Caldalkalibacillus thermarum: one gene and its partner. The protein of the gene in region 1 interacts with the protein of each later gene in a pairwise test. Links are inferred from orthologs where the notes say so. Each region holds a gene or a part of one and is shown in the gene's direction. Other genes may lie near its edges. The genes, in order: IEW48_RS11960 and IEW48_RS04505.

What was found.
Region 2: the proteins of IEW48_RS11960 (region 1) and IEW48_RS04505 interact in binary tests that used the Bacillus subtilis proteins (3 or more experiments, as listed by UniProt). The link is inferred for Caldalkalibacillus thermarum from one-to-one orthologs.

The regions. Positions count from the first base shown.
Region 1 is NZ_BMKZ01000031.1:27,259-40,412, forward strand. The notes cover bases 6,353-10,099. They hold IEW48_RS11960 (MMPL family transporter), read left to right. Parts: upstream 6,353-6,752; coding sequence 6,753-9,899; downstream 9,900-10,099. Other genes in these bases: IEW48_RS11955 (MarR family winged helix-turn-helix transcriptional regulator), read left to right, coding at 6,353-6,756; IEW48_RS11965 (Uma2 family endonuclease), read right to left, coding at 9,905-10,099. Outside these bases: IEW48_RS11915 (carbohydrate ABC transporter permease), read left to right, coding at 1-140; IEW48_RS11920 (ABC transporter ATP-binding protein), read left to right, coding at 137-1,267; IEW48_RS11925 (TM2 domain-containing protein), read right to left, coding at 1,348-1,680; IEW48_RS11930 (hypothetical protein), read left to right, coding at 1,896-2,327; IEW48_RS11935 (MATE family efflux transporter), read left to right, coding at 2,454-3,887; IEW48_RS11940 (FAD-binding oxidoreductase), read left to right, coding at 4,149-4,661; IEW48_RS17115 (SEC-C metal-binding domain-containing protein), read right to left, coding at 4,688-5,788; IEW48_RS11950 (hypothetical protein), read left to right, coding at 5,837-6,049; more of IEW48_RS11955, read left to right, coding at 6,304-6,352; more of IEW48_RS11965, read right to left, coding at 10,100-10,384; IEW48_RS11970 (carbohydrate kinase family protein), read right to left, coding at 10,384-11,355; IEW48_RS11975 (glycoside hydrolase family 32 protein), read right to left, coding at 11,390-12,895.
Region 2 is NZ_BMKZ01000008.1:844-8,353, reverse strand. The notes cover bases 3,194-6,901. They hold IEW48_RS04505 (efflux RND transporter permease subunit), read left to right. Parts: upstream 3,194-3,593; coding sequence 3,594-6,701; downstream 6,702-6,901. Other genes in these bases: IEW48_RS04500 (TetR/AcrR family transcriptional regulator), read left to right, coding at 6,742-6,901; IEW48_RS04510 (efflux RND transporter periplasmic adaptor subunit), read left to right, coding at 3,194-3,607. Outside these bases: IEW48_RS04520 (homoserine dehydrogenase), read left to right, coding at 192-1,541; IEW48_RS16975 (c-type cytochrome), read left to right, coding at 1,782-2,189; more of IEW48_RS04510, read left to right, coding at 2,354-3,193; more of IEW48_RS04500, read left to right, coding at 6,902-7,335; IEW48_RS04495 (carbon-nitrogen family hydrolase), read right to left, coding at 7,390-7,510. UniProt on the Bacillus subtilis protein: Required for self-resistance to surfactin, an antimicrobial lipopeptide surfactant produced by B.subtilis. Also required for swarming motility.

The DNA.
Region 1 (13,154 bases):
TGCTGAGCGATCCCAACTTGGTGCCGTACGGTTTATTGACAGCTGTTTCGGTCTTCTATATGCTGCCTGTCATTGTCTTCTTCATCCTCACCCAAAAATCCTTAATGCATATGCATGCGGGAGGAGGTAAAGGCGTATGAGAATAGAGTTAAGAAATGTGTCCAAGCGCTTCGATAAGGCCGATGTGATTGAGAACTTGAATTTGGTGATTGAGGACGGGGAATTTGTGGCTTTATTGGGGCCCAGCGGGTGTGGAAAATCCACCACCCTGTTGATGCTGGCCGGAATATACAAGCCGACTAAGGGAGACATTCTTTTTGACGGGCAAATTGTGAATGAAGTAGAACCCAAAGACCGGAAAATAGGGATGCTCTTTCAAAGTTACGCCTTGTACCCGCACATGACCGTACTGGAAAACATTATGTTCCCTTTAAAACAAATGAAAGTGCCCAAAAAAGAAAGGGTTGAGCGGGCCAAAGAAGCAGCAGCACTGGTTAAACTTGACCACTTGCTTGACCGCCTGCCCAGCGAACTGTCCGGCGGCCAGCAGCAGCGCGTCGCCTTGGCCCGTGCGGTTGTGAAAGAACCGAAATTGCTTCTGTTGGATGAACCCCTTTCAAATTTGGATGCCCGCTTAAAGATTGAAATGAGAGAGGAGATTAAACGGATTCAGCAGGAGCTCGGGATCACGACAGTCATGGTCACCCATGACCAGGAAGAGGCCTTAACCATGGCAGACCGGGTTGCCATCATGAAAGATGGAGAATTAGTCCAATACAGTAAGCCCCTTGATTTGTATCATCACCCCAAAAACTACTTTGTTGCCCATTTCATTGGCAGCCCGCCCATGAACTTTTTGAAAGGTCAATTATCTGTGCAGGATGATCAGCTTCAGTTTGCCGGTGAGGGCACAAAGATCAACTTGGGCCGCTGCCTCAAGGAATTTAACGTCCGTGACGGCCAAAGTGTCTATCTGGGGGTGCGGCCCCATGATTTGAAACTGGGCAAAAAGGGTCAGATTACATTAACGGGGGTTATCAATCTGACAGAGCCTCTGGGTCACACCACCCTGGTCAATGTGACGGTCGGCAACTCATTGTTCCGCTTCTTCAGTGACAAAAAATTTGTAGCAGGTTTGAGAGGCGAAGTGGAAATATCTTTTGACAGACACGCCTTGCATTTGTTTGATGCTTCAACCGGGGAATCGCTCAGCAAGGGGCACTTGGCTGATGAGCCAGAAGTCAGTGAAAACATTATACCTATGTAACGTTGGGGCTGCCATTGTTACCACAGTATAGAAGAAACCCCTGATGCTTCGTGAGAAGGTCAGGGGGTGTTTTATTATGACTACCCATTAAACTGTTTGATTTTATGGATCAACTGTTCCTCAATTTCCCGGTTCTTTTGCTCAAGACGGCCATTAATCAAGAAAGCATCGATGATAACCCAGATAAAGGTCGGCAGGAAAAAGGTAAACCACCCCACCAGCAAGGTGACCAGGAGCATACCCACAGCGTAACCGGTATCACCTAAGTAGAAGCGGTGTCCTCCCAAACCTCCCAAAAAGAACCATAACAGCCACATGACCACTTTGCTTTTCTTTTTATTGTTGAACTCCGACTGGAGCATAGCCAGTTGGCGTTCATCCAGTTGTTGCTTAAGGTACAAGTTGTCGCTCATGTCTCATCTCCCATTTCAAATTATTTTACGGTAAAGTTTATGCATGATCGAACTGAATATGCCTGATTGACCCGCCGTTTTTCCGCCTTGTCAAATTGTTGTGTGCACTTATTGTTGCAAAGATCACAAGCAACCCGTATAGTAGTCTTAAGCTGCCAGCAATACGCATAACGTATCCTAAAAATGTGTAACGATCAGGGGGCTGGCCAGTGCAAATGAAAATTACACTGAACAGGGGGATGGTCATGACAAATCAGGTGAAGCAAGACGGTGGCTGGATCAGAAAGGTTTATCTGTATCTCACCATGTTGATCACCTTGCTCATGGTGATCGGAGGCAGTGTCGGGGTGGTGATGGCCGTAGCAGACATCGTGGCGCCTACGCCTTACTACATGTCCTTTGAAGAGTATCGTCATATGCATACAGTGAAGCAGGGGGAAGGGCGTACAGAGATTGGCGGGGAAGCGGAAGTTGACGAGCAAACCTTGCGTGCCCAGTATGAAGAGATGATCCGGTTAGAACGGGAACGCTCGGTGGAACGGGCCAAAAACAGCTTGATCAAAAGTTTAGCCTGGGTATTGGTGCCCTTGCCTGTTTTTATTTATTTCCAACGGCAGGTGCGCAAAGGCGGGGGCAACAAAAATTAAGGCCTAACCGCTTCTTTGTTTGGGAGCCCATGGAGCAGACCCTGGCTACACTTAGGCAGATGGCACCAAAATGCTGCTGATCACATTCAAAAAGAGAGCAAATAAACGGACAGGGGAGAGGTGCTGATGAAAATACAAAGTGAACGTTTGGGTAAGGAACCCATCCCCAAATTGCTGGCCAGATTGTCCATCCCGGCCATGGTAGGCATGTTTGTCATGGCCCTGTATAACGTGGTTGATGCCATATTTATTGCCCGCAGTGTGGGCACTATCGGGGTGGCTGCAGTCTCCATCGCCTTTCCCGTCCAATTGATAGTGATGGCCATAGCCGGTGCGATTGGCATTGGCGGTGCCTCGGTGATATCCAGGCGCCTGGGCGCCCAAAAAACAGAAGAAGCTAACCGTGTCTTTGGCAATGTGATCAGTATGGTTTTAATGGTCAGCCTTGCCGGTGTGATTGCGGGTTTAAGTTTCCTGGAACCACTCTTACTGGCCTTTGGTGCCAGCGAGAGCATTATGCCTTACGCCAAGGATTATTTGGGCATTATCTTATTCGGCACCGTCTTTTTTGCTTTTGGCTTCTCGATGAATAACATTGTCCGCTCTGAAGGCAATGCCAAAATGGCCATGTTGACCATGGTCATTTCCGCCGGCCTAAATATGCTGCTCACCCCTGTCTTCATATTTGGTTTCGGCTGGGGCATTAAGGGGGCAGCTGGAGCAACCGTTTTAGCCCAGGCGATCACAGCACTGTATTTGGTTTACTATTTCAAATCGGGAAAAAGCAGCCTCACGTTCAAACCGGCCAATTTACGCCCTGACCTGGGTCTGCTCAAACAGATTTTCGCTATTGGGTCATCTGCGTTTGCTCACCAGGTGGCAGGAAGCATCATGTTTGTCATTGCCAATCATATGCTGGTCACCCACGGCGGCGATTTGGCCGTGGCTGTGTTTGGCATGATCCACCGCATTATCATGTTTACCATTTTGCCTATGCTAGGTATTATGCAAGGCACTGCACCCATCGTGGGTTACAATTACGGCGCCCGGTTGTATCAACGCGTCAGCGAGACGATCAAGCTGGCCTATAAAGTGTCGACACTAATGGGATTGGTTGTTTTTGCCCTGGTGATGACATTTCCTCACCTGTTTTTACGAATTTTTACCAATGATCCGGAAGTGCTGGAGATGGGTACCACAGCACTCAGGTTCATCTTTGCCCTGTGCATGACCATCGGCATCCAGATGGTGACAGGTGGCGTTTTTCAGGCGTTAGGTAATGCCAAGGCGGCTCTCATTTTATCCTCGGCCCGCCAGGTGCTGTTTCTGATTCCCTTGCTGTTTATCTTGCCGCCTTTCCTGGGCTTGACCGGCATTTGGCTGGCCTTTCCTCTGGCTGACCTGTTGGCCTTCTGTTTAGCGCTGTTCTACCTCTACAGGTACAAAAATCTATTCTTTAACCAGAATCAGGAGCCCCCGGCAGGTCATTTGCAACATCAAGGGTCCCCTGCTGATCTGCACAAGGGTACTGTTCAGAAGCCCTCGGTGCCCTCCGCTTAAGTGTAAGGCCACATTCTTCCATTTGCCTGACATGTGCTGCTCCGTTGGGGCAGTACAATGTTGTTTGTTTCAGATTATTTATGATATATTAAAAATACGGAACATTAAACGTGGGCATTCTGGTTTATAAAGGTATGTTGAGGGGATGAAGGATCAGGTGTTGGGTTTGGAAGTGGTTTTGGCCGGCGGGCGCATCATCCGCACGGGGAGCATGGCTGTCAAGTCAGCGGCCGTCCAGCCAGCGTAGAAGAAGATGTCCAGTTGGCCAAGGAGATGACCCGGCATAATGGCGCCAAGGCCTGGGAAGAAGAGCGGGATTCCCTGAGGCGAGCCCGCCTGTGGGAAGCCCGCCACCAGGCCGCATTGGCGATCATCGCCCGCTCACCTGGCAAAAAACATATGGTCACTGATGTGTGTGTGCCTATCTCTGTATTGCCCGAGGCGATTGTCCAGGCCAGATCCGAAATCGAGCGCCACCAGCTGGAGGCAGCCATTTTGGGACATGTAGGGGATGGCAATTTTCATGTGGCCTTTTGCTTTGATCCCGACCATCCAGACGAGCGCAACAAAGCGCTGGCCGTGAACGAAGCTGTGGTCAATTTTGCCCTGGCACATGGGGGGACTTGTACCGGAGAACATGGCATCGGACTGGGCAAAATCAAGTACCTGGAAGTCCAATACGGCCCGGCCGTTGAGGTGATGGCTGCCTTAAAACAAACCTTGGATCCCCGCCACATCTTAAATCCAGGAAAAATCATCAGGACCGGTATATAAACCCGGTCCCGTCTAAGATTATTGCTTTAGGGTTCTAGTGTGTCTAACAAGTCACGTGCAGCCTGCCAAGTCTCTTCGTCAATGTCCGCTTGTGCGGCAACCAGTTCTTTCAATAGCGCCACGGCTTCTGCTTTGCGGCCTGTATCCATCAAAAAACAAGCATAGCGGTAGCGGCCAAAATGCCAGTCTGGCATCGTTTGAAACAACTGCCGAAACTCTTCCTCCGCTTGGGCCACCTGCCCGTCCGCAGCCAGTATATCCGCTTTGTCACACCAATAATTGCCCCGTTGATATTCATCGTTTTCCAGTTCCAGCAAAGATTGGGTCACTTCCAGGCCCAGCTGTGTATACCCGTCATGATTAAAACAAAACATTTGTAAATCTTGCAAGGCATTGCGGAGATAATCCGAATGCCCCATTTGCCTGGCCTGGCTAACGTTGTCTTTTAGTGCCAGTTCCGCCCCCTTGACATCTTCAGCCTGTTCAAAGTACCGGGCAATGTGGACCCGGTTTTCCAGCTGAAAAAGGGGATGTAAAGGGTCGCCGAGAAACCATTTCGCAGCTTCGGTCATATAGGAACCTTGGCCTAAAATTAACATGCCGGCCATGGGATCCACCTGGTCCAGATCCGGTACAGTGGTGGTGACGTCTAAACAGCAGCGTTTATATTTTCGTCCGCTGCCACACGGGCAGGGTTCGTTACGGCCCGTTTTTTTCCGCTGCACGCCCAACAGGCGCACACCAGCTTCATATGCTTGTATATCGAACGGTTGTTTAAACTTCAGACTTTGATCCAGAAAATGAATAAAAACCCGCGCAATATTGGCCCTGGCCGCATGGTCACTTAAGCCCATCGCCCTGAGGCGGCGCATGGTGAGCGGCAAGCTTTCCAGCTGGGGATCAGCCAGCTGGTTTACAATGATGGCTTCAATATAGACATGTAAAAGCGGATTCACCCCATTGATCACCACTTGGCCAGGCAGGTGGTTGCGCCGTTCCAGAAGCAGCTGTACTTCAGGATGTTCTTCCAAAACAGCTGCTAAGCCAGCCACATGGATGTCCCCCTCAGCCAGCTCGGGCCTTAGAAGCTCCTTTACAAGCTGGTCCAAATCCGTCTTGTACTGCACAGGACTCCCCTCTCTCCACCGGTCATTTTAATACTTATTGTAGCGTATTTGGCCACTCACGTCACGTTAAAACATCAGGCGAAAGTCATCGCAGTAGATCCAGCATGGACAGCAAGCAAGGAGGAGGACAAACCCCCGAGATATTACGTAGAAAAAGTGAGCAAGACCATTGAACAAGTGACCAGAGACAACATCCCCTACCTTAAAGGCAAGGCCAATCTGCCCGTGTACCAAGCGTTAAAGGGGTTGGTCGGTTTTTAAAACGGGATAAGATGTGACCAAGAGAGTACCCTCAAACAATGAATCCGCTTACATGAATAAAGGAGATAAAAATACTGCCCACAAATACTTGACTCAGACTTCAATAGACACACGCTTGACAGAAATCCGGCCATATAGTTAAACTGTTTAATAGTTAAATCATTGAATCAATTGGTTGTAAAAGATCGTTGAGTGCGGATTGAGCCAGGAGTTGCGTGTATCGAGGATCTCGTGCCAGGAGGGAGAGTGAAATCGTGCACCAGGAAAGTATCCGGCACTTCATCGACCGTTATCTGTCCATCACTTTCTTCGTAACGAAAAGGGCAGCCATCCTGGTCAAATCAGAGCTGGATCAGGATATGACAACTGATCAATTTTTTTTGCTGCGTTATATCCAACGGTGTGGCCAATGTACATCAACGCAGTTGGCAGCCGCCTTTGTCGTTAACAAAAGCGCAATTACAGCCATCACCAACAGACTGGTGGATAAAGGTTTTCTGGAACGGAAACGCGATCCTCGTGACCGCCGTCTGGTCTGTCTTGAACTCTCACCCGCTGGAAAAAAGTGGCTGGCTGCAACTGAAGAAAAAATATACCAGCTGGTCAAAAAAGTGATCACTCATTTTTCACAACAGGAGATCGAAACCTTTATCAACACATATGAAAAACTGAATCACATCTTACGGGAGATGGAGGAAAAAGCATGAGAGGCATACTGAAAGGCAAGTGGCTGGTGCTGTTAATCTGGCTGGCCGCCTTGGGTATCCTGTGGTTCGCCAGCCCTGACATGGGTGAGCTGGTCCGTGAGAAGGGGCAGATTACCGTTCCTGACGGGTATTCCTCTGCGGTGGCTCAGGACATTTTAAATGAAGTACTGGAGCAGGAGGGCAAAGGAGGCCAAAAGTCTGCCGTCTTGGTCTTTCACCGGGAGAGCGGGCTCGCGGCAAGTGACAGGCAGGAAATAGAAGAGACCCTCCAACGGCTTAAAGAGGAGCAAGGAAGACTGGGCCTGGCAGAGATCATCTCCCCCTTTGAAGACTCAGACCTGGAGGAACGACTGATTTCTGCAGATGGAACCACCATTTTGATCCCTGTCGCTTTTGAAGAGCAGGGAAAGAGTGTCAGGGAAATCAGAGCAACGTTCAATCAGGCCTTAGAACAAGTCAGCGTTGAGCATTATTTGACCGGGGGCTGGCTGATTGACGAAGATATGATTGTCAGCGCACAGGAAGGGCTGAAAAAGACGGAAGGCATTACGGTGGTCTTTATCCTTGTGGTCATGCTGATTGTTTTCCGTTCCCTGGTAGCTCCCCTGGTGCCCCTGGTCACTGTGGGGATCACTTATTTGGTTTCCCAGTCCATTGTTGCTTTTCTCGTTGACCTGCTTCATTTTCCCTTGTCCAATTTTACACAAATTTTTCTGGTGGCCGTGTTGTTTGGCATCGGCACCGATTACTGCATCTTGCTGCTCAGCCGCTTTAAAGAAGAGCTGATCCGCCAGGATAACCGTAGCGAAGCGGTGGTGACCACCTACCGTACGGCAGGAAAAACGGTTTTGTACAGCGGTCTAGCGGTGATGATCGGCTTTGCTACAGTCGGTTTATCCACTTTCCAACTGTATCAATCGGCGGCAGCTGTGGCCGTCGGAGTGGCCATCCTGTTGTTGGCCTTAGGCACCCTTGTTCCAGTGTTTATGGCCCTCATGGGTCCCAGGCTGTTTTGGCCGGTCAGAGGCCAATTGGAACACCGTCCCAGTAAGCTGTGGGATGCCGCCGGCCGCTTTGCTCTGGCCCGGCCGCTCATCGCCCTGGCCGTTGTTGCTCTGATTACCGCGCCTGTTCTGCTCACGTATGACGGACAGATCTCCTTCGACCTGACAGAAGAGATCGGAGATGGCTATCCTTCTGTCAAAGGCTTTCACATCATCAGCGAACGTTTCGGACCCGGTGAAGCCATGCCTGTCCAGGTGGTGCTGCGGCACCATGCACCGCTGGACGGACCGGACCATCTGGTGCTGCTTGAAAAAATCAGCCGGGAGCTGGCCAAAGTGGATGGTGTAGAGCAGGTGCGTTCTGTCACCAGACCATTAGGGGAACCAGTCGAGGGATTCCTGGTCGCTCAACAAGCGGCCACACTGCAGGAAGGTTTGGAACAGGGGCGGAACGGGATTGAAGAAATCAGCTCTGGCCTGGGTGAAGCCAACGCACAGCTGGCTGCTGCCAAGCCCGAACTACAGGAAGCCACAAGGGGCATTCAAGAACTGGTCAGCGGTACGGAGGAGATTCAGGCCGGTCTGAATCAGCTGCACAACGGGCTGGCCCAGCTGGCACAGGGTGCAGACAGCGGCGCCAGTGGCGCAGAAGAGATCAGGCAAGGACTGGTGGAGATGAAAGCCAACGCCCGCCAGCTGCAGGCAGGGGCTGAACAACTGCTGCAAGGCTACCAAACAGCAGAGGAAAGCCTGGCTTCTGTCGCTGAACAGTATCGCCAGTTCCAGGCAGGATTGGCCCGTCTGGTGGAGCAACTGGCTCAGGTCCATCAGTCTTTGCAACGCGTGGAGGAAAGGCACCCCCAATTGCAGCAGGATGAAGAGTACCAGCAAACGAAGCAGGCCACAGCTGTCTTGCTCCAGCAAGGGCAGCAGCTGGCCGCCGGGTTGGAGCAGTTGAATGCGGCCTTGGCCCAGATCAAAACAGGTTTGGCCGAGGCCAATGCCGCCCTGTCCGGCGTGGCTGGCGGCCAGCAAGCTTTACTGGCCGGTTTGGATCAACTGATCACCGCCCTTGAAGAGTTGGAAGATGGTTTGAACGAGTTAGCGGATGGCCAGCAGCAGATCACCGGTCAGCTGCCCTCTTTGTCTGGCGGACTGGACCGGGTGAATAAAGGACAGCAGGAACTGCTGTTGGGCTTTGAACAACTGGGGGGACAAGTGGATGCCTTGATCAGCGGTTTGGATCAAAGCACAGCTGGCTTGCATCAAGTGGCGGACGGCTTGGCCCAGGCAGAACATTATCTGGCTGAACTCTCTGCTGTCGTTGACGAGGAAATGGCCGGCTGGCATGTGCCTCAGGAGGTGTTGGACAGCGCTGAGTTTCAGCAAGCGCTGGAGGCTTATCTCTCTGCCGATCAGAGGATAGCCACCTTTGATGTGATCCTGGCCGACAATCCCTACGCTATACAAGCGTTGGCCATGATCCCACAACTCGAGGAAGCTGTTCAACGGGCGGTCAAAGATACAGAACTGGAAGGGGCTCAACTGGCTGTGGGCGGTGTGACCAGCACCTATGCTGATTTGTACCACATTTCCAGTGAAGACTATGCGCGCACAGTGGTGCTGATGCTGTTGGGCATTGCCCTTATCCTGGTCGTTGTGCTTCGTTCCCTGGTGATGCCCATCTATTTGATTGCTTCCCTTGTGTTAACCTATTATACGTCCATGGCGGTCACAGAACTGATTTTTGTCAACGCATTGGGGTATTCGGGCATTAATTGGGCGGTCTCTTTCTTTGCTTTTGTGATGCTGATCTCCCTGGGGATCGACTACAGCATTTTCTTGATGAACCGCTTTAACGAATATCGGCACCTGTCGGTCAAGGAAGGCATATTGCTGGCCATGGGCAATATGGGCACCGTGATTATCTCTGCTGCTGTCATTCTAGGTGGGACGTTTGCGGCCATGTACCCATCAGGGGTCCTCTCCCTGATGCAAATTGCCACTATCGTCCTGACGGGGCTGTTCCTTTATGCTCTGGTGGTGCTGCCCCTCTTTGTACCAGTCATGGTCAGGATGTTTGGCCAGGCCAACTTTTGGCCGTTTAAGGATACACCTTCCGCCAGTGAAGAGCAGTAGGTGCTTTAAGGGGTTTTGTTCTGTTCAAACTGGAAAACGGGTTTTAACTTAATCGTTAGATCTTTAATAACAAACGACCTTAATTGGCCTTCCTTGCCGAAGGCCTCTTTTGTGCGGTAATAACCATCCTCGAGTCCCAGTACTTCGACCATTTTGTAGCCGGGATCCACAAGCCAGTACTCTTGGACACCAAATTGCTGGTAAAGCTTCAACTTTTCGTTCCGGTCTTTCAATGCTGTTGCAGGTGATAGTACTTCCACTACCAGCGTTGGGGGGCCGTAACACCCTTTGGAAGCCAGTTGATTGGGATTACAGATGACAGCCAGATCAGGCTGCAGGACATGATCGGGATGGTCATAATCTTCTTTTGCGCTCAAATACACATCAAAAGGAGCAACCGCCACATAGCAGGCTTTGTTGCCAAAATACGCCCGCAAAGCAAAATGAAGTTCGCCAACGATATACTGATGTTCCCAGGATTTCATTATACCACTTTCATGACCTCATCATAGCTCGGCAAGGCAGCCATGGCGCCGATTTTGGTGCACACCAGGGCCCCCACCCTATTGGCAAAAGCGACGATCTCCTTCATTTGTCCCATATCGCCTAAGGCCTGTAGGGGATCATCCAGGCGGGCCAACTGAAACAATACGGCTCCCACAAAGGCATCACCAGCGCCTGTGGCATCCACCGCTTTAACCGGGATGCTTTCGACCAAGGTCTGTTGCTCCCCGGCCGAAAGGAATGTTCCTTCCTTGCCAAGGGTGACAGTTACGGCCTGGGGGCCTAACTGAAGTATCCTTTGCACACCCTGTGTTGGATCGTTTGTTCCGCTTATAACCTCCAGTTCCTCGGCACTGACTTTGACGAAATCAGCCTGGCTTAGCGCTTGGCGGGTTAACCGGACAAACTCCTTTGTTCTGCCTTTCCACAGGTCCCCGCGGTAGTTGGGATCAAAGGAAACCAGCTGTCCGTTATCCTTGGCTTCTTCCATGAGGCGCAAGTAGGTGTCCCGGAATGGCTTGTCCAGCAAGGCGGTCGCTGATCCGAAGTGAATCACTTTAGCTTGGCGGATTTTTTTCAGGTCTAACTCATCATAGTTTAAGAGGCCATCCGCTCCCCGGTTGAACACAAAGTCCCGTTCCCCCTCTTTGGTCAGGGAAACAAAGGCAAGAGTGGTGGGAGCATGTTTATCCATGACCAGCATGGAGGTATCCACCTGTTGCTCATCCAACACCTGTTTTAAAAAGCTGCCAAACGGATCATGGCCCACTTTGCCGACAAAAGCAGCCTGGCCGCCCAGTTTGGCTACGCTTGCGGCCACGTTGGCCGGCGCCCCGCCGGCCTGCTTCACAAAGTGAGTGCCCCGGCTCAAATCCACGTCTACATCAGTGCAAAAAAAGTCAATCAAAAGCTCGCCAATGGTGACAACCAGCGAACCGGCTGAGGTTTTCATGGTTTAGTCACTCCTTGTCTGTGTGGCAAAAACTTTAATTAATATTAATTATAGCATGTTTTAAGTCCCACTTTTTCAGGTTGATGATTTGAATAGGCTGATCGGCAAAAAAGCGGATGCCGGTGGCCCCTTCACTGGGATACACACGGGCTGTCATCACTGTTGTCCCGCCGTTGATAAAAATTTCTACAGACGATTTATCAATAAAACAGCGCAAGTGGAGCTGGTTATTTTCCAAGGGCACTTCTGCCTGGCGGATGCCGCCAGGACCTTGACCCGAGCGGTTGCGGTCCAGGCTCACGAGGCTGTCATCTCTGGTGTAAGTCAGGACTGTTTCTTCCCCTCTCTCTTCATTCACTCTCAGTTTCAACCCAAAGCGGGAAGCAGCCTGGGCATCGATGACAAGCTCCAGTTCCACGTGATCGCCGCTGATCCCCTCCAAGGCAAGCTCACCTTCCACCATCACCTGGGTATAATACACTTCATTTTCCCTCAACCGTTCTAACTCGGGAACAGGTGTGGAGACGATCTGGCCGTTCTTGATCCTTAGCAAGCGGGGCAGTGTCATCGCCCCTGCCCAGCCGCAGCTTTGTGTGGGCATGGGACTCTCCCACATGTCCATCCAGGCGATGAGGATTCTTCTTCCTTTGTTGTCAATTGTTGTTTGAGGGGCATAAAAATCAAAGCCATAATCCAAGAGCTGAAAAGGGCCGTGGGAAAGTTGGCCTGTTTCATAGTTTAACGTGCCGATGACATAACCCGATTGATGCAGATTATGGTAATAGATGCCTTCCGGTTTCATGCCTTGGGGGGACATGACCAGCACATCTTGGCCGTCTAAGTGGAAGAAATCGGGACACTCCCACATGAAACCGAAATTTCCTTCCCCTTTGGCCATGACATTGACAAATTCCCAGTTGATCAAATCAGGAGAACGGAACAACAGGGCCTGGCCTTGGTTGGTTTTGGTTTTGGAGCCGATCACAGCATAGTACTGCCCTTCATGCTCCCAGACCTTTGGATCTCTGAAATGGTGGGGGTGTATGTCTCCTTCCGGTGCAGCAGCAATCACCGGGTTCTCTGCCAGTTTGGTAAACCGCACCCCATTGTCACTCACGGCCAAAGCCTGGGTTTGCTGCAGATCCTTATCATGATCAGGGCCTGTCCACACATTACCGGTATACATAATGTACAGTTTGCCGTCTTTTTCAATGGCACTGCCGGAAAAACAGCCATTCTTGTCATAGGCTTCGCCCGGCGCCAGGGCGATGGGAAGGTGCTCCCAAAACACCAAATCCTTACTCTTCACATGTCCCCAGTACATGGGGCCCCATTCGGGGGAAAAGGGATGGTGCTGATAAAACAGATGATACTCCCCTTTGAAGAAACAAAACCCATTGGGGTCATTCATCCAATTGGCCGGAGGGGACACATGATATACAGGACGCCAGGGGTGGCCGCTGATCTTCTTATTCATTTCCTCCACGAATTGTTGAGCTGTTTCAAGGTTATTGTCCATGTGATTGACTGTCTTTTTCATTTCTCTCCACCTTTGCTCTATTTTCTAGTTGTGCCGTGTTGTATCCAATTATTTAATAGACCCTTCCAATACCCCTTTAATAATCTGTTTTTGCATCAGCAAATAGAAAATGATGACCGGAATAATGGCTAACACCAGGGCTGCCATGGCGGCGCCGTATTCAGAGGTGTAATGGCCGAAGAAGTAGAACGTGGACAGGGGTATGGTCCGGTTGCTCTCATCAATGAGCACCAGCGAAGGCAACAGGAAGTCATTCCAA
Region 2 (7,510 bases), on another replicon or contig:
AGCTCAGGCTGGAAAGGTGCCAATTCCTGCGAAGATGGTTCCATCTTCGAGAGATAAGAGGAAGGATGCTAATGGGCATATTCTCCCCCTTCCTCGCGGAAGGGGGTTTTTCATTTAAGATTGTTGTGGCGTGTGAGCAGACAGGTTCCTTGATTGAAAGAAAAAAATTGCAGACGAAAGGAGAATGGCCGATGCTGCGAATCGGATTGTTGGGCTTGGGTACGGTGGGAAGCGGTGTTTATGAAGCCATTACCACCGGCAAAGAAAGGCTAAAACGGCTGCTAGGTGAGGAGGTAGAAGTGGTCAGCATTCTCATCAAGGACAGCCGTAAGGAACGTCCAAATGTCCCCCAGGAGCTGCTGGTGACCGACTTTGAGTCATTTATCGCCCGGAAACCCGATGTGGTCTTTGAAGCTATTGTGGGGGTCGATCCCGCTTACTTTTATGTCTCCTATCTTTTGGAGCATCACATTCCTGTCATCTCAGCCAACAAAGAATTGATCGCCAAGCGGGGACAGCGATTGCATCAAATAGCCAGCCAAGCGGGCACCTGGCTGAGCTATGAAGCCAGTGTGGCCGGCGGTATTCCCATTTTGGCAGCTTTAAAAAATTCTTTAAAGTTTAATCATATTTCAGAACTTCAAGGCATCTTAAACGGAACCACTAACTATATTTTGACCAAAATGAGTCAGGAGGGAAAATCTTTCAGCGATGTTTTGCATGAGGCACAAGCATTAGGTTATGCTGAAGCAGATCCCACAAGCGATGTGGAAGGATGGGATGCCTTATATAAGCTGCAAATTTTAGCTTACCTGATAACCGGGAGCTGGGAGTACAGCTCCAGCTTTACCTGCCGTGGGATCAGCGAGGTCCAAGCTTGGCACTTGAAGGCAGCCCAAAAGTTCGGCCTGACGCTCAAGCTGACTGCCTCCCTGTTCAGGACGGCCACAGGAGTGGAAGGGCGCGTTGAGCCTGTCTTCTTGCCTGCTGGCCATCCTTTGGCCCAAGTGAATGGAGTGACCAATGCTGTCATGGTCACAGGTGATACGGTCGGCCAGTTGGTCTTTCAAGGCCCTGGGGCAGGCAAACATCCAACTGCGAGTGCCATGATTGAAGACTTTGTCTTCGGCCATCAGCAGTTTAAAACCGGTTGTTTTCCAGCCCATCCCGGGCGATTTGCATCCTCTGAAGTCCCTGCGCCAGCCCTTGACTCAAATGGGACAGAGCAAAAAAATGGAGCGGAAAAGCATCAACCCTCCCGTCATCACAGAGAAGATTACGTTATTGCTTTTTGGCAACAAACAAAGGGGCAGCGTGAAGTTGAGCGGTTGGTCCAAAACAGTCAAGGAGAATGGCTGTACTGTGAGCAGACAGAGCAATTTGGCACAGGACTGTTAAGAATGACCGATGCCCGCTGGCGGGAAGAACTCATCTGCTGTCCGGAAGTTACCCTTTACCCGGTTCTCATTAATGGAGATGAGTGGCAAACCACCGCTCTGGAAAGCATACAGACAGATGTGGAGAGCCCTGCTTATACCTAACCCTTACAACTGCTGTCTCTCCTGTTTATATCACCTAACGGGCCCAACATGCTTTCTGCTGTGGCCGCACTGCCAGCGGTACCCTGATCAAATCCTTATCCTGCATCAGTTGCCAGTTCTTGTGCGGCCGCTGTAGCCAGAAAATCTTTTTTTGTCTTTTTTCTTTCGTGCTACATAGCTGACATGAAAGTGGCAAATACTAACGCTGACTGAACCTTTCTAGAAAGCGAGGAGACTTAAATGAAGTTCCTTTATCGAGGAATGCTGGTATGTACATTGTTGACGTTATTGCTGACAGGGGGGTGCAGGCCAGCCGATGAACCGCCTCCAGAAGAGGATATAGTCGAAGATGAAACGGTACCTGATGAGGCTGAACCGGACACAGAAACCCCTGAGGAAGAAGCCGCTCCAGAGGGAGCAGATGCCCAAATGATTGCTGAAGGGGAAGCTGTCGTACAGCAAAGCTGTGTCTCTTGTCATGGTGAAAACTTGGAAGGCGGAATGGGGCCCAGTTTACATGGCATAACCGAAAAGTATACCCGTGAAGAGCTGTATGACATCCTGGTGAATGGCATCGGCAGCATGCCCGCTGGAACGGCCCGCGGTCACGAGGAAGAGGTCATTGCTTACCTCATGACGTTAGACTAACATGCACACATGTGAGAGTGGACAGGAGGGGATGGCAATCCTCTCTTTTCTTTAGACCACACAAACAACTTTTTGTATATTTTTTAGCTGTTGACTGACCCGTCAGTCAGAACGTATACTTGTTAGAGAATCATGTAAACTGTGGAGAGGAGTAGGGGTACGGGATGAGAAAGTGGTATCTGCTGCTGATATTCGTCATCCTGCTCTTAAGCGGATGCAATGGGACCAATGTACAAACGGAAGAGGCAGAGGTCTACCCGGTTGAGTTCTATACTGTCAGTAAGCAAAGCGTAGAACAGACCATCTCATTTACAGGTACGGTGATGGCCAGGGAACACCTGCCCATTTTTCCCGTTGTGACAGGAGAAGTCAAAAAAGTGCATGTCCAAAACGGTGACCAAGTGGAAGCGGGTCAACTATTAGTAGAATTGGAAGCAACAGAGATTCACAACAGTATTGAACAAGCGGAGGCAGCGCTTCAGGCAGCCCAGGCCCAGCTGGAAAGTGCCAAAGCGATGCGGCAGCAAGCGATCCGCCAAGCTGAACTGCAGCTGGAACAAGCTAAGCAGGCATACCAGGCCGTCCAGTCTGCTGAAGCGCCCGAAATCCGTCTGGATGAAGACAATGAACAACTCAGAGAAGTGCTAGATCCTCTTGTGCAAATGAATCAGGCTCAACGGGAAAGGGAATTGCAACAGGCAGAAATGAGCGTCCGAGCCGCTCAACTTGCCTTGGAACAGGCTCAAGGAACAGAATCAGTACAGGCAGCAGAAGCAGCCGTCCAACAGGCGGAAGTTGGCTTAAGAATAGCCCAGCAACAAAAAAAGCATACGCGTCTCACAGCTCCTATTGCAGGCCAGGTTGCTGAGCTGGCCGTGCAGGAGGGCCAATTTGTCTCTCCCCAGCTGCCACTGCTGAGCATTGTTGATCTGTCCCGGCCCTATGTGCACGCCACTGTCAGTGAAGATCAATTGCAGTGGATTGAAGTGGGCCAAGAGGTGCAGATTGTCTTAAACGCCTTGAACAGCGTCACCTCCGGGCAAATCAGTTACATCAGCCCTCTTCCCGCCCAGCAATCCCGTTCCTATCCCGTGGAAATATCCTGGGCAGAGGCCCCTGACGGGGTTGTGCCGGGGATGCTGGCCCGGGTGACAGCAGATTTAACTTCTGCCGAGGCGCAACTCATGGTACCCGTTGACGCCGTCGTCTACGACCAGGACCGTCATGTCGTTTTTGTGATCACGGATGGCGTGGCCAGGGCCCGGCCGGTCACAGTTGGTGAAGAGTTGGGAGAATGGCTGGTGATCGAAGACGGGCTTGACGAGGGTGAACAGATTGTTGTCAGCGGCCAATATAGTCTGGTAGATGGTGCTAAAGTGGACATACGTAAGGAGCGTCATGTAGATGAAATTAACTGATCTGTCAGTACATCGCCCTGTCGGTGTTGTCATCATTGTGATCGCTGTCATGATTCTGGGTGCCATCTCCTTGACCAATTTGTCTATAGATCTGTTGCCAGACATTAATTTGCCAGTTGCTGTAGTGATGACCTCCTATTCGGGTGCGGCACCTCAAGAGGTGGAAACGTTGGTGACCCGCCCGCTTGAAGGAGGGCTAAGCACGCTTGAAGGGCTGGAACGGATTCAATCACTGTCGGTCCAGAACCAATCCTTAATCATTCTGGTCTACGATTTTGGCACCAATATGGATCAAGCCATGCTGGAAATTCGGGACCGTCTGGATCTGATACGCCAGGCATTGCCTGACGGAGCTGATGATCCTGCGCTGTTCCGCTTTGATCCCAATGCCTTCCCCATCATCCAACTCAGCTTGTCTGGCAGTGTCAGCGAAGCACAGCTGACCAGTCTGGCTGAGGAAAGAGTAATTCCCCGCCTGGAACGGTTACCGGGTGTGGCGCAGGTCAGTCTGATCGGCCAAACACCACGGGAGATCCACGTTGAAGTCGATCCCCACCGTCTGGCTGCCTATCAATTAAACCTTTTGCATATTGTCCAGTTGTTGGGAACTGAAAATGTAAGCACATCAGCTGGCACGCTGCCCCGCGGACAAATGGAAATGTCCTTGCGGGTCATCGGGGAATTGCAGGACAGTGAAGATGTGCGCGGTCTGCTCATCCCATTGCCCACAGGAGAAGTGATCCGGCTGGAGGATGTGGCTGAGGTCAAAGATACCACCGCTCCAACCCAGTCATATGCCTTTGTCAATGGACAACCCACACTCAGCCTTAATATCACCAAGCAATCAGACGCCAACACTGTCGCCGTCGCCCGGGCTGTCGAGCGTGAACTGGAGAAACTGGCAGCTGAATTGCCTTCATTTATCGAGATTAACACCATCTTGGACACCTCCCAGTTTATACGGGAGTCTATAAACAATGTGGTCCGCAATATGATCTTGGGCGCAAGCATGGCTGTGTTTATTCTTTTAGTTTTTTTGCGCAGCGTGCATAGCACACTGGTGATTGCGGCTTCCATCCCCATTGCCCTGATTTCCGCTTTTACCCTCATTTATTTTTCAGGCCAAACCTTAAACATATTGACCATGGGAGGGCTGGCTCTGGGCATCGGTTTAATGGTGGACAGCTCCATTGTTATTTTAGAAAACATCTATAAGTACCGGGAACGGGGCTTTCATGCTGTGGAAGCGGCCAAACGGGGAGCCCAAGAGATTGGCAGCGCCGTCATCGCTTCCACCTTAACCAGCGTGGTTGTGTTTTTACCGATCATCTTCACCACCGGCTTGGCAGCGGAAATTTTCTTTCCGCTGGCCATTACGGTCGCCTTTACTCTTTTGGCTTCGCTGGCGGTCGCTATCACACTGGTGCCGATGCTGGCCAGCCGCTTGATGCCGCCCTCCTCCCCAGCAGAAACCCAAGGTTGGCTTACCCGGCTGAGCGATCGGCTGGGATCCATGCTGGCGCTTATTGGTCAGCGGTACAGGCAAGCCCTTAACTGGGCCATTGCCCATCGCAAGACGGTTCTAGTGGCCACCCTGTTGTTGCTCGGTGGCTGTTTGACATTGGTTCCTTCCATTGGGGTTGAGTTTTTGCCCATTCTTGACCAAGGTGAAATCCTGGTAGAGGTAGAACTGCCTGTCGCCAGCAGTCTGGAGCACACGGTCGGGGTGCTGGCCGGACTGGAACAACAGATACTGGACATCGCTGAAGTGGAACTGGTCTTTACCTCAGCAGGACAAGACAACATGGCTATGCGGGGCAATGCCCAAAACCGGGGCAGCATGTATATTCGCCTGCTCCCTGCAGATAAGCGGGAACGCTCCACCACAGCTGTGATGGAGGAGCTGCGTCAGCTCACCCAGTCCATTCCTGATGCTGAAGTGACGGTGAGTAGGCTGGACAGCACTGGAATGGATGAAGCACCTGTCCGAATCGAGATCTCCGGGCACGAACTGGACACCTTGGCCGAACTGGCTGAGGAAGTCAGCTGGAGCATGGCACAAGTGCCTGGTCTGGCCAATATCATCACGTCTCTTGAACAGAGCCGCCCTGAATTGCAAGTGATCATAGACAAGGATTTAGCCAGTCAGTATGGTTTGACACAGAACGAAGTGATGCAAACCATCCGCCTGGGTTTTCAAGGGCAAGTGGCCACCGTGATCCGCAAGGAAGGCGAAGAGATCAATGTTCGCGTGTTACTTTCCGAACAGAACCGGCAATCTGTTGAGGATCTGGCCCAACTGCCGCTGGTCACCCCGTTGGGTGACAGCATCACCCTGAATACAATTGCCCGTTTTGAACAGACAGAAGGACCGCCTGTGATCTCCCGTCAAAACCAGCAGCGGGGTGTGGCCATCAGTGCTGATTTAACCACTGAGCGGGATTTGGGCAGTGTGGTAGAAGATATCCGCCGCCAGCTGGAGGAGATTCCTTTTCCCGAGGGCTACCAGTATGAGTTTGGCGGCCAGTATGAACAAATGATCGAAGCCTTTGGTGACTTAACCCTGGCATTGGGCTTGGCTGTCTTCTTGGTTTATGCCGTTATGGCTGTCCAGTTTGAAAAGCTGATGTATCCTTTTATTATCATGTTTAGTTTGCCTGTGACCAGTATCGGGGTGATTGTCGGCCTGTTTGTAACCGGCCATTCGTTCAGTACACCAGCCTTTATCGGTTTAATTGTGCTGGCTGGCATTGTGGTGAACAACGCCATTGTGCTGGTGGACTATACCAACACTTTGCGCCAGCGGGGACTGAGCCGGGAAGACGCGCTCTTAACCGCCGGGCAAGAGCGGCTGCGCCCCATTATGATGACCATGCTTACCACCGTGCTGGCCATGGCACCCTTGGCCCTTGGCCTGGGTGAAGGTGCCGAATTACAAGCCCCTATGGCGGTTGTGATTGTCTTTGGTCTATCTTTTTCAACGTTGATCACGCTGTTTGTGGTCCCTGTCATGTACATCTATATGGACCGGTTGACAGAATGGTTTAAAAGGCGGTTAAAGCAGAGAAAAAAGCTGCTGGCTGAACCGCATTGAACCACCAGTTCACATCCCGTGTGATGAAGGAGGTGTGACCATGTCAGACAATGGCATACACCCGGACGCTGGCAAGCGTCAAAAAATATTGGAGAGTGCATTTGCGGTGTTTTCCCAAAAAGGATACCAGCAAACCAAAGTGGAAGAAGTAGCCCAACATGCCGGTATCGGCAAGGGAACTGTTTATCTCTACTTTACCAGTAAAGAAGAGCTGCTGCGGGAAATGTTGAAGGCCATGATTAAGAAGTATCTGTCTGAATTGAAACAAAAACTGGCTGAAGAAACAGATCCCTGGGCCAAATTGAAAGTCATGTACACTATCCATGTCTCTCTGTTGCAAGAGAATCCTTCCTTGGTCCAGTTGCATCTTCATGATTTTGCCTTTGTCAATGACCAATTCCGTTCCTGGCTGGAAACAGAAAAGAAAGATTTTGTCAATCACATTGCGGCTATCATTGAGTCTGGCATCCAAACGGGTCAGTTCCGGCCGCTTAATGCCAAGCTGGCAGCGGCACTGATCATCTCCAGTCTCGGTGTGTTTTTACCTCCACACAGTTCCGAATGTTTTTCAGTTGACGAACTGGTCGATCTTTTGTTTCACGGGATGAGCCGCAGGGTTTCGGCCCAAGCTTAAGGGATGGGCCGTGATGTGCAAAACGCATGGTTTCAGCAAACCATGCGTTTTGTATTACTGAAGGACCCGGTGTTTTAATTGCGGAAAGTGCTCCCGTATCCGCTTCACTTCATCCAGGTCAATCTCAGCCGTGACAATGGCTTCAGATTCCCCCGCCTGTGCCCGGACAACGCCC